Regions from separate parts of the Rhodococcus sp. Q1 genome, predicted to be linked through region 2. Evidence: riboswitches for the same ligand, from Rfam matches in the RefSeq annotation. Region 2 holds a riboswitch; the other holds the start of a gene.

Region 1 (4,420 bases), on a different contig from region 2:
CGTCATCGGAGTTCTCGAACGTGGGGCCGTCACCGCCTCGATCCTCGCCGGGTGGCCGGAGGGGATCGCCGTCGTCATGGCCGTCAAAGGCCTCGCCCGCTATCCCGAACTGCGCGAGCCGAACGCTTCGGAACAGTTCATCATCGGCACGTCCACGTCGGTGCTGTGGGCGGTCGCGGTGTGCGGCGTCGGTCAGGCACTGATCACCTGACCGTCGACTCTTCGCGTCAGATCTTCTGCAGCGCACTTCCCTTGTGCATCGCGACGTGATCCGTCTTGTCGCTCCGGATCTCGTACTGCGGCTCGTCTTCACTGCACCGCCGCATGCGTCCTTTGAATTCCACGTCTTTCGTGTGCTTGTCGATGATCACACCTTCGACATATCCGGCTTCCGAATTCCATCGGACGTGGTCACCGACGGAGAAGTGGGTCGTCATGTCTTCGTCCTCCCGATCGGCCGGTTCCTGTGACCGATGGATAGCCGCCGCCCACCGGTCCTACACGGCAGTCCGGTCAGACCGGACGGTGTTCTGCGGGATCCGTCGCTCCCTCTGCGACGGCGCGGAACCGTTCCAGGTCGTCCGGATGGAATTCCGGCCGGGCGACGACCGCGTCGACGAGCATGCGCAACTGGTGTTGCAATGCCGGCACGTACTCGGTGCGTCCCTGCTCCGAGACGGAGTCGACGAGCATGCGCAGCACCCGGGCGAGCGCTGTGGCGACGTGCAACTGCGCCGAACCGGCTTGTCGGATCTGCTCGAAGGCATGCTCGATGTACTCCTCGGGAGACAGGATCCACGGACGTAACAGAATCCGACCCTCCGCACCCGCGATCGCCGGCGCCGGATTGTCGGTGACCAGTAATGTGCGCAGGAGACTTCCGAGCCGCAGCACCACTTCGGTCGCGGTCGTCGGATCGTTGATCGCCTGGCTCAGCGCGCGCAGCGCGATGTCGACGAGTTGCCGCAGCGCGAAGTCCACGTCCTGCTGCATGGTACGTACATTCGAAATCTCCACGGCCGCCTCGAGTCGCCGTAGCGTCACAGCCCGCTCCGGCGTCGGATGGATCCGGAGAAGAGGTTCCCCTCGGTGGATGTACGCGCCGGGTCGTGTCTCCATTCGTACAACGGCCCTCGGTGGGACCACGGCGAGAACGAGCTCGGCCGGCGCCTGGGTCACCCAGCCCTCACGCGGGGCGTACACCGTCGCGCCTTCCGAGAAATCCGATTCCGGCACCCGCTCCGCGTGGAGCTCACGGTTCGCGCTGCGACCCGTGTGCGAGATGACATTCTCGGCTTCCGACGCGATGCTGCGCACGACCTCACCGACCTGCAGACCGTGAGCCAGCCGATTCAGATAGGCGATGATGAGAACCACGGTCGACACTGCGAGGGCCACCGCGAGAGTGGTCGACAGTGTCGGGGCCGGCGCCGCCTCGTCCGCGCCGATGTGGCGCAGCGTCAGTACGCAGTAGACGAACGTCGCGACCAGCATTCCGATGACCGTCTGGCTGACGCGGTCCCGGATGAAGGAGCGCATCACCCGCGGCGAGAACTGACTGCTGGCCAGCTGCAGGCTCACGACGGTCAACGAGAAGACGACACCGGCGGTGGTGATCGTGGCGCCCGCCACGGTGCTCAGCAGCCAGATCGCCGCATTGCTGTTCATCTTCATGCCCCAGGGGAAGGGGTCGACGCTCCGATCGATGTAGCCGCTCACCTCCGCCAGCACGGCTCCGGCGACGACGATGAGGGCGGGCAGAGCGAACAGACTCTCCCGAAATCGATACACCCCCGCAGCGATCCGTAGCTGCATCCACGATCTCGGCAGAGTGCTCATGCCCACCAAGCCAACCACCGAGTGCCGGTACTGCGGGTACTCGCATCGAACGTCCCTGCGGATCGGTCGTTGCCGATCCATGAGATACTCGACGGACAACTGAACAGCCACCGAACCGCGGCGGGAGAGTCCCGCACACAGCGGGCGCCGAAGGAGCAACCTCCCCGGGAATCTCTCAGGCCCCCAGACCGCCACGGCGAGGCTCCTCTGGAAAGCAACTCTTCCGGGTTCACCGAAGGTGTAAGCGGATCACGTCCGCGAAAGCTCTCAGGTCCGATGACAGAGCGGGGAACGACATCACCCGCTGGTGCTCTCTTCGAGCACCCTGGACCCGAGGAAGACGTGTGACCGTTTCCCTGGGCGCGCCGCCGCGCGCCGGTACTTCGCTGTCCGCGCCGCCGCGCGCTGTCGATTCGCTGTCCGAGCCGAGTGGCCCTGTTCTCCCTCCCTCCCCCACTCCGACGTCGCCGCCGCGTGCGAACCGGCGGCTCGGAATCGCCGCGATCGTGTTGTCCGCGACGGCGATGGGTGCCGCCGGCCTGTTCGGCCGCAAGGCCACACCCGACGGCGCGGTTCTCGGCGAGGCACTCACCCTCGGACGGATGGCGGTGGGGGCGATCGGCATGCTCGTCCTGATCGCGTTGTCCCGACGACTCGGGCAGGTGCGCCGAACCCGTTTGTCCTGGCCGGTCGTGGGAGGAGGCGTCTTCCTCGGACTGTCCCTCGCGACCTATCTGTCCGCCACGGTGTTGACCGACCTGTCCCGGGCCGTGGTGCTCCACTATCTCGGTCCCGTCGTCGCGACAATCCTCGCGCGGGTGTTCCTGAAGGAAGGGATCGGTCGCCTCGACGCGCTGTCGATCGGGACCGCGTTCGCCGGGATGCTCCTTGCCGCCGGTCTGGTGGGCGGTGATCCTTCCGGGGGCGAGCACGAGACGCTGGGCACGGTGCTGGGCGTGGCCTCGGGTCTCTTCTACGGTGCGGCTCTGCTGTGCTACCGCTGTCGCACCGACATGCCGTCCGACGTCCGGTCCCTGTGGAACTTCGTATTCGGTGCCGTCGCAACGGGCGCGATGGTCGTGGTGACCCGACCCGACATGTCGGGGATGACCGTGACGCAGTGGCTCTGGGCCGCCGGGTTCTTCGTCGTCTGCGGTCTGTTCGCCCTCGGCCTGCTCGTGGTCGCGGGGAAGCATCTTCGTGCTGCGGAGCTGTCCGGACTGTCCTACCTCGAAGTCGTGGTCGCACTGATGATCGGCATGGCGGCGTTCGGAGAGTCCGTGACGGTGCTCGCCGCGGGAGGCGCCGGGCTGATCCTGGTGGCCATGGCGCTACCGATGCTCGGACGCCGATAACGAGTGGGAGGGTGCGCCACTCGGCGCACCCTCCCACTCGGATCCGTTGGGCTACTGCTGTTGTCGCGGCGGTTCGGCCGCCTCTTCGGCCGCGTCGTTCGCCATCCAGCGTTGCGCCGGTGGCGGGGTGGGCAGAGCCGATCGGCCTCCGCCTGCGCCCTGCGCATCCTCTGTTGCGAGACCTGTCCGGACCGCAGGATCGACCGGCTTGCGCGCGACCGCCTCGGCTTCGGCGACAGCCTGGGCCACCTCCGGGTCGCGCTTGGTCGCGAACCAGTCCTCGACCTCGGCACTGTCGTCCTCGGGCCGCTGCAGCGCCTCTTCGACGGGACTCGGCTCGAACCGGAAGACACCGTCCTCACCGGGCGCGCCGAGGGTTCGCGCGAACCCTTCGAGCGCCTTACCGAAGTCGCTCGGCACCACCCACATCTTGTTGGCGTCGCCCTGCGCCATCTGCGGCAGCGTCTGCAGGTACTGGTAGGCGAGCAGTTCCGGAGTGGGCTTGCCGGCCTTGATCGCTGCGAACACCTTCTCGATGGACTTCGCCTCGCCCTGGGCCTCGAGATAGCGGGCCGCGCGATCACCCTGGGCGCGCAGAATCCGCGATTGCCGGTCGGCCTCGGCTTCGAGGATCGCGGCCTGTTTGGCGCCTTCGGCGGAGAGGATGCGCGATTGTTTGTCGCCCTCGGCGGTCTTGATCGCCGATTCGCGGTTGCCCTCGGCCGTGAGGATCATGGCACGCTTCTCACGATCGGCCTTCATCTGCTTCTCCATCGATTCCTGGATCGACGGCGGCGGATCGATGCTCTTGAGTTCGACTCGGGCCACCCTCAGTCCCCACCGTCCGGTGGCCTCGTCGAGCACACCCCGCAGCTGGCCGTTGATCGAATCGCGGGAGGTGAGGGTCTCTTCGAGGGTCATTCCGCCGACGACGTTGCGCAAGGTGGTGACGGTGAGCTGCTCGACGGCGGCGATGTAGTTGCTGATCTCGTAGACGGCGGCCTGCGGGTTCGTGACCTGGAAGTACACGACCGTATCGATGCTCAGCGTGAGGTTGTCCTGGGTGATGACCGGCTGCGGCGGGAACGAGACGACACGTTCGCGCAGATCGACCTTCGCCCGGATGCGATCGACGAAGGGCACCAGGAAGGTGAGCTGACCCGATGCCGTCCTGTAGTACCGGCCGAGACGCTCGATGACCGCGGCCTCCGCTTGAGGTACCAGCG
Region 2 (4,420 bases):
ATCGAGATCATCGCGTCGATGAAGGCGTCGAGTTCGGCGATGTCCTCGCTCTCGGTGGGTTCGACCATGAGCGTGCCGGCCACCGGGAAACTCATCGTCGGCGCGTGGAAGCCGTAGTCGGCCAGACGTTTCGCGACGTCGTCGACCGTCACCCCCGTCGCCTTCGTCAGCGGACGCAGATCGAGGATGCACTCGTGGGCGACCATGCCTGTCTCCCCCGTGTACAACACCGGGAAGTACTCGTCGAGACGACGCGCGATGTAGTTCGCCGACGCGATCGCCGTCAACGACGCGCGACGCAGTCCCTCGGCGCCCATCATCTTGATGTACGCCCAGGTGATCGGCAGGATCGACGCCGACCCGAAGGGCGCCGCCGAGACCGGCCCGGCTCCCCCGAGACCCGGCTCCGCCGGATGACCCGGCAGGTACGGAGCCAGATGCGCCCGGACCCCGATCGGCCCGACGCCCGGTCCTCCGCCACCGTGCGGGATGCAGAACGTCTTGTGCAGGTTCAGGTGGCTCACATCGCCACCGAACTTGCCCGGCCGGGCCAGACCCACGAGAGCGTTGAGGTTGGCGCCGTCGATGTACACCTGGCCGCCGGCGTCGTGCACGGCACCGCAGATGTCGGCGATGTCGTGCTCGTAGACACCGTGCGTCGACGGATAGGTGATCATGATCGCGGCCAGACGTGCCCCGTGGTCGGTGATCTTGGCGCGCAGGTCGTCGAGATCGACGTCGCCGTTCGGCCGGCACGCGACGACCTCGACGCGCATACCCGCCATCACGGCGGACGCGGCGTTGGTGCCGTGCGCGCTCGACGGGATCAGGCAGATGTCCCGATCGGTGTCGCCGCGGTCGAGGTGATAGTGGCGGATCGCGAGCAGACCCGCGTACTCGCCCTGGCTGCCGGCGTTGGGTTGCAGGCTCACGGCGTCGTATCCCGTCACCGCGGCGAGCCAGCCTTCGAGGTCGGCGATGAGGCGGCGGATCCCCGCCGTCTGATCCGCCGGAGCGAAGGGGTGCAGACCCGCGAACTCGGGCCAGGTGATGGCCTCCATCTCGGCGGCGGCGTTGAGCTTCATCGTGCACGAGCCGAGCGGGATCATCGTGCGGTCCAGGGCGAGGTCCTTGTCGGACAGGCGCCGCAGGTACCGCATCATCGCGGTCTCGGTGCGGTAGCGGGTGAACGCCTCGTGCTGCAGGAACTCGCTCGTGCGGGCCAAGGTCTCCGGCAGCGCCGTTCCCTCGACGGCCTCACCGGCGGTGACGCCGAAGGCATCCAGGACCGCGTCGACATGCGCGGCGGTGGTGGCCTCGTCGCACGAGATCGACACGTGATCGTCGTCGACGCGGTACAGGTTGATACCGGCCTCGCGTGCGGCGACGAGCACGGCAGCGGCGCGTCCCGGAACGCGCACGAGGACGGTGTCGAAGAACTCGGCGTGGACGACCTCGACGCCGCCGGCGCGCAGACCGTCGGCCAGGTGGCGGGCGTGCTTGGCGACGCGGCGGGCGATGCCGGTGAGGCCTTCGGCACCGTGGTACGAGGCGTACATGGCCGCGAGCACGGCGAGGAGCACCTGGGCGGTGCAGATGTTGCTGGTGGCCTTCTCGCGGCGGATGTGCTGCTCACGGGTCTGCAACGCGAGGCGGTAGGCCGGGTTGCCGTCCGCGTCCACCGAGACACCGACGAGGCGACCGGGAAGGGTGCGGGTGTGGGCGCTGCCGACGGCGAGGTAGCCGGCATGCGGCCCACCGAAGCCCATCGGCACACCGAACCGCTGGGTGGTGCCGAAGCACGCGTCGGCACCCTGCTCGCCGGGCGGGGTGACAAGGGTCATGGCCAGCAGGTCGGCACCGACGGCGACGAGCGCGCCGCGGTCGTGGGCGGCCGCGATGATCGGAGCGGCGTCGATGATACGTCCCGAGGCGCCGGGCACCTGCAGGATCACGCCGAAGAACTCCCCGTCGGGCAGTCCGTCGGCGAGGTCGACGGTGACGATCTCGATGCCGAGCGGTTCGGCGCGGGTCGCCAGCACCGCGGCGGTCTGCGCGAACAGATCGACGTCGACCACGAGACGGGGGCTCTTGGACTTACGGTTCGCGCGGCGCAGCAGGGTCATCGCCTCGGCGGCCGCGGTGGCCTCGTCCAGCATGGACGAGTTGGCCACCTCCATGCCGGTCAGGTCGGCGACCATGGTCTGGAAGTTCAGCAGCGCCTCGAGGCGTCCCTGACTGATCTCCGGCTGGTAGGGGGTGTAGGCGGTGTACCAGGCGGGGTTCTCGATGATGTTGCGCAGCAGCACGGGCGGCGTGAGCGTGTCGTAGTAGCCGTGACCGATCATCGATGTCGCCACGGTGTTCCGCGACGCGAGCGCCTTCAGTTCGGCGAGCACCTCGTGCTCGGAGCGGGGCGCGTCGAGCACGTCGAGTCCGGTCGGCACGGTGCCGACGCGGTCGTCGAGGATGGCTGCCGGCACCGCGGCGGTGGCGAGGGCGTCGAGGGAATCGACTCCGACGACGTCGAGGATCCGGTTCAGGCCGGCGGTGTCAGGGCCGATGTGGCGATCGGCGAAGTTCGAGGTGACGGCATCTGTCATCGCAGCTCCCGGGCTGGTCGGCGAGGTCCACGTGCGCGGTCGCGCGAAGTGGTTCCTCCCCCTCTGTCGTGAGCTCGCGAGCGAGCGCCTGAGAGATTCGGCCGGCCAGAGCCTTTCCCCGTGGGCGGGCGGGTGCTCCCGCCGCTTTCCAGAGACGTCGGAGCTCACGCGGTCCCGGTTGCCTGAGAGATTGACGGGGAGGTGCTGCTCCTTCGGCGCCCGGCTCGGTGTCCGGGTCTCTCCCGCGTGATGGCGACGCGTCTTCGAGTCTAGTTCACGTCGCGGGGGTCGAAATACCGCAGGTGCGGAAAGCGCCGCGGGCCGGGGAGATGGACCGGCAGAGATGTCGGCGGCATCGTCGGCCGATGCGACATCAGAGGTGTGGTCAGCCGATGCGGCGGTTGATGCGCTCGCGGCGACGCGACGCCAGTTCGTCCTCGGGGCGTTCCTCGACGCCGCCGCCGTCGGCGCGTTCGGCGGGGAAATCGGCGATGCTGCCGGTGAGCTCGCGCATCGCGCCGCTCACTGCGATCCCGAAGACGCCCTGCCCGCCCTGCAGTAAATCGACGACCTCTTCCGGCGACGTGCATTCGTAGACGGTGGTGCCGTCCGAGAAGAGGGTGATCTTCGCGAGATCGCCCACACCGCGGCTGCGGAGGTGATCGACGGCTACGCGGATATTCTGCAGCGAGACGCCGGTGTCGAGCAGGCGCTTGACGATCTTGAGGACGAGGATGTCCTTGAACGAATACAGCCGTTGGCTACCGGATCCGGCGGCCCCACGGATGGACGGAACCACCAGATTGGTGCGGGCCCAGTAGTCGAGCTGGCGGTAGCTGATTCCCGCGATCTGGCAGGCGATGGGCACACGGTAACCGACGAGTTCGTCGGGCACCGAGTTGTCCGGAAACAGACCCGGCTGGATCTCGTCGGTCTCGTTCGTCCGCGGCGCCGGATTCGAGCGATCGCCGGAATCGACGCCGAGTGGCTGTCCCTTCGTCCGATCTCGCACTACTGACTCCCTCTCGCGCGCCCAGTTCTGCCTCGCAACGATCGACTGGCGGATTCCCCCCGACCACATCCGATCATCGAGCGCTCCCAGGCTCACCGAGTCATCCCTGGCGGATCAACTCAGCGTACGCTCCGGTGTTGGGCGCTGGGCTGCAACACGCCGACCGGAAGGCAACGTTCGACACTACTACCGCTACGGCCGACGCGCGCGCCAACGCTCGTCGCCGTACGGACGGACGGCGCTCAGCCGTCCGTCGCCTTGAAGTCGTCGGGCGAGACGGAGTCGAGGAACTCCTTGAACTTCTCGACCTCGTCCTCCCGCTCGTCCGGCATGACCAGTCCTGCTTCGGTGAGCACCTGCTCCTCGACGTGGACCGACGCGCCGATGCGCAAGGCTACAGCCACCCCGTCGGAAGGCCGGCAGGACACGCGCATCCCTCCGTCGAAGACCAGATCCGCGTAGAACGTCCCCTCGCGCAGGTCGACGATGCGCACTTCGCGCAAGTTGTGGCCGAAGGCCTCGAGGAGGTTCTTGATCAGATCGTGGGTCAGCGGCCGCGCCGGCTCGACACCCTGCTGTTCGAGGGCGATGGCGGTCGCTTCGTTCTGACCGATCCAGATCGGCAGGTACCGATCGCCGTCGACCTCCCGCAGCAGGAGGACAGGCTGGTTCTGCGGCTGTTCGATACGAATCCCTACTATCCGCATCTCGCTCATCGCGATGCCTCCGTCCTGCTGCTCGTCGGTGGTGGACCACCCGACAGGTACTGCCTGGAATTCTAGTGTCCTCCAGCGCATCCGTCAGG

The links. A riboswitch is a leader RNA that binds a small molecule or an ion and turns the genes downstream of it on or off. The one in region 2 is predicted to bind glycine.
Region 1: it holds a riboswitch for glycine, as region 2 does, so the genes downstream of both, EQ874_RS10850 (DMT family transporter) here and gcvP (aminomethyl-transferring glycine dehydrogenase) in region 2, are expected to answer to the same signal.

The regions. Positions count from the first base shown of each region.
Region 1 covers NZ_SDMJ01000003.1:497,165-501,584, reverse strand. The annotation lists gene EQ874_RS10865 (hypothetical protein) at 1-211, shown strand, start outside; gene EQ874_RS10860 (DUF2945 domain-containing protein) at 228-437, opposite strand; gene EQ874_RS10855 (DUF2254 domain-containing protein) at 514-1,839, opposite strand; glycine riboswitch at 1,951-2,040, shown strand; gene EQ874_RS10850 (DMT family transporter) at 2,184-3,194, shown strand; gene EQ874_RS10845 (SPFH domain-containing protein) at 3,246-4,420, opposite strand, start outside.
Region 2 covers NZ_SDMJ01000015.1:24,492-28,911, forward strand. The annotation lists gene gcvP (aminomethyl-transferring glycine dehydrogenase) at 1-2,603, opposite strand, end outside; glycine riboswitch at 2,763-2,858, opposite strand; gene EQ874_RS22485 (MerR family transcriptional regulator) at 2,989-3,615, opposite strand; gene EQ874_RS22490 (bifunctional nuclease family protein) at 3,858-4,331, opposite strand.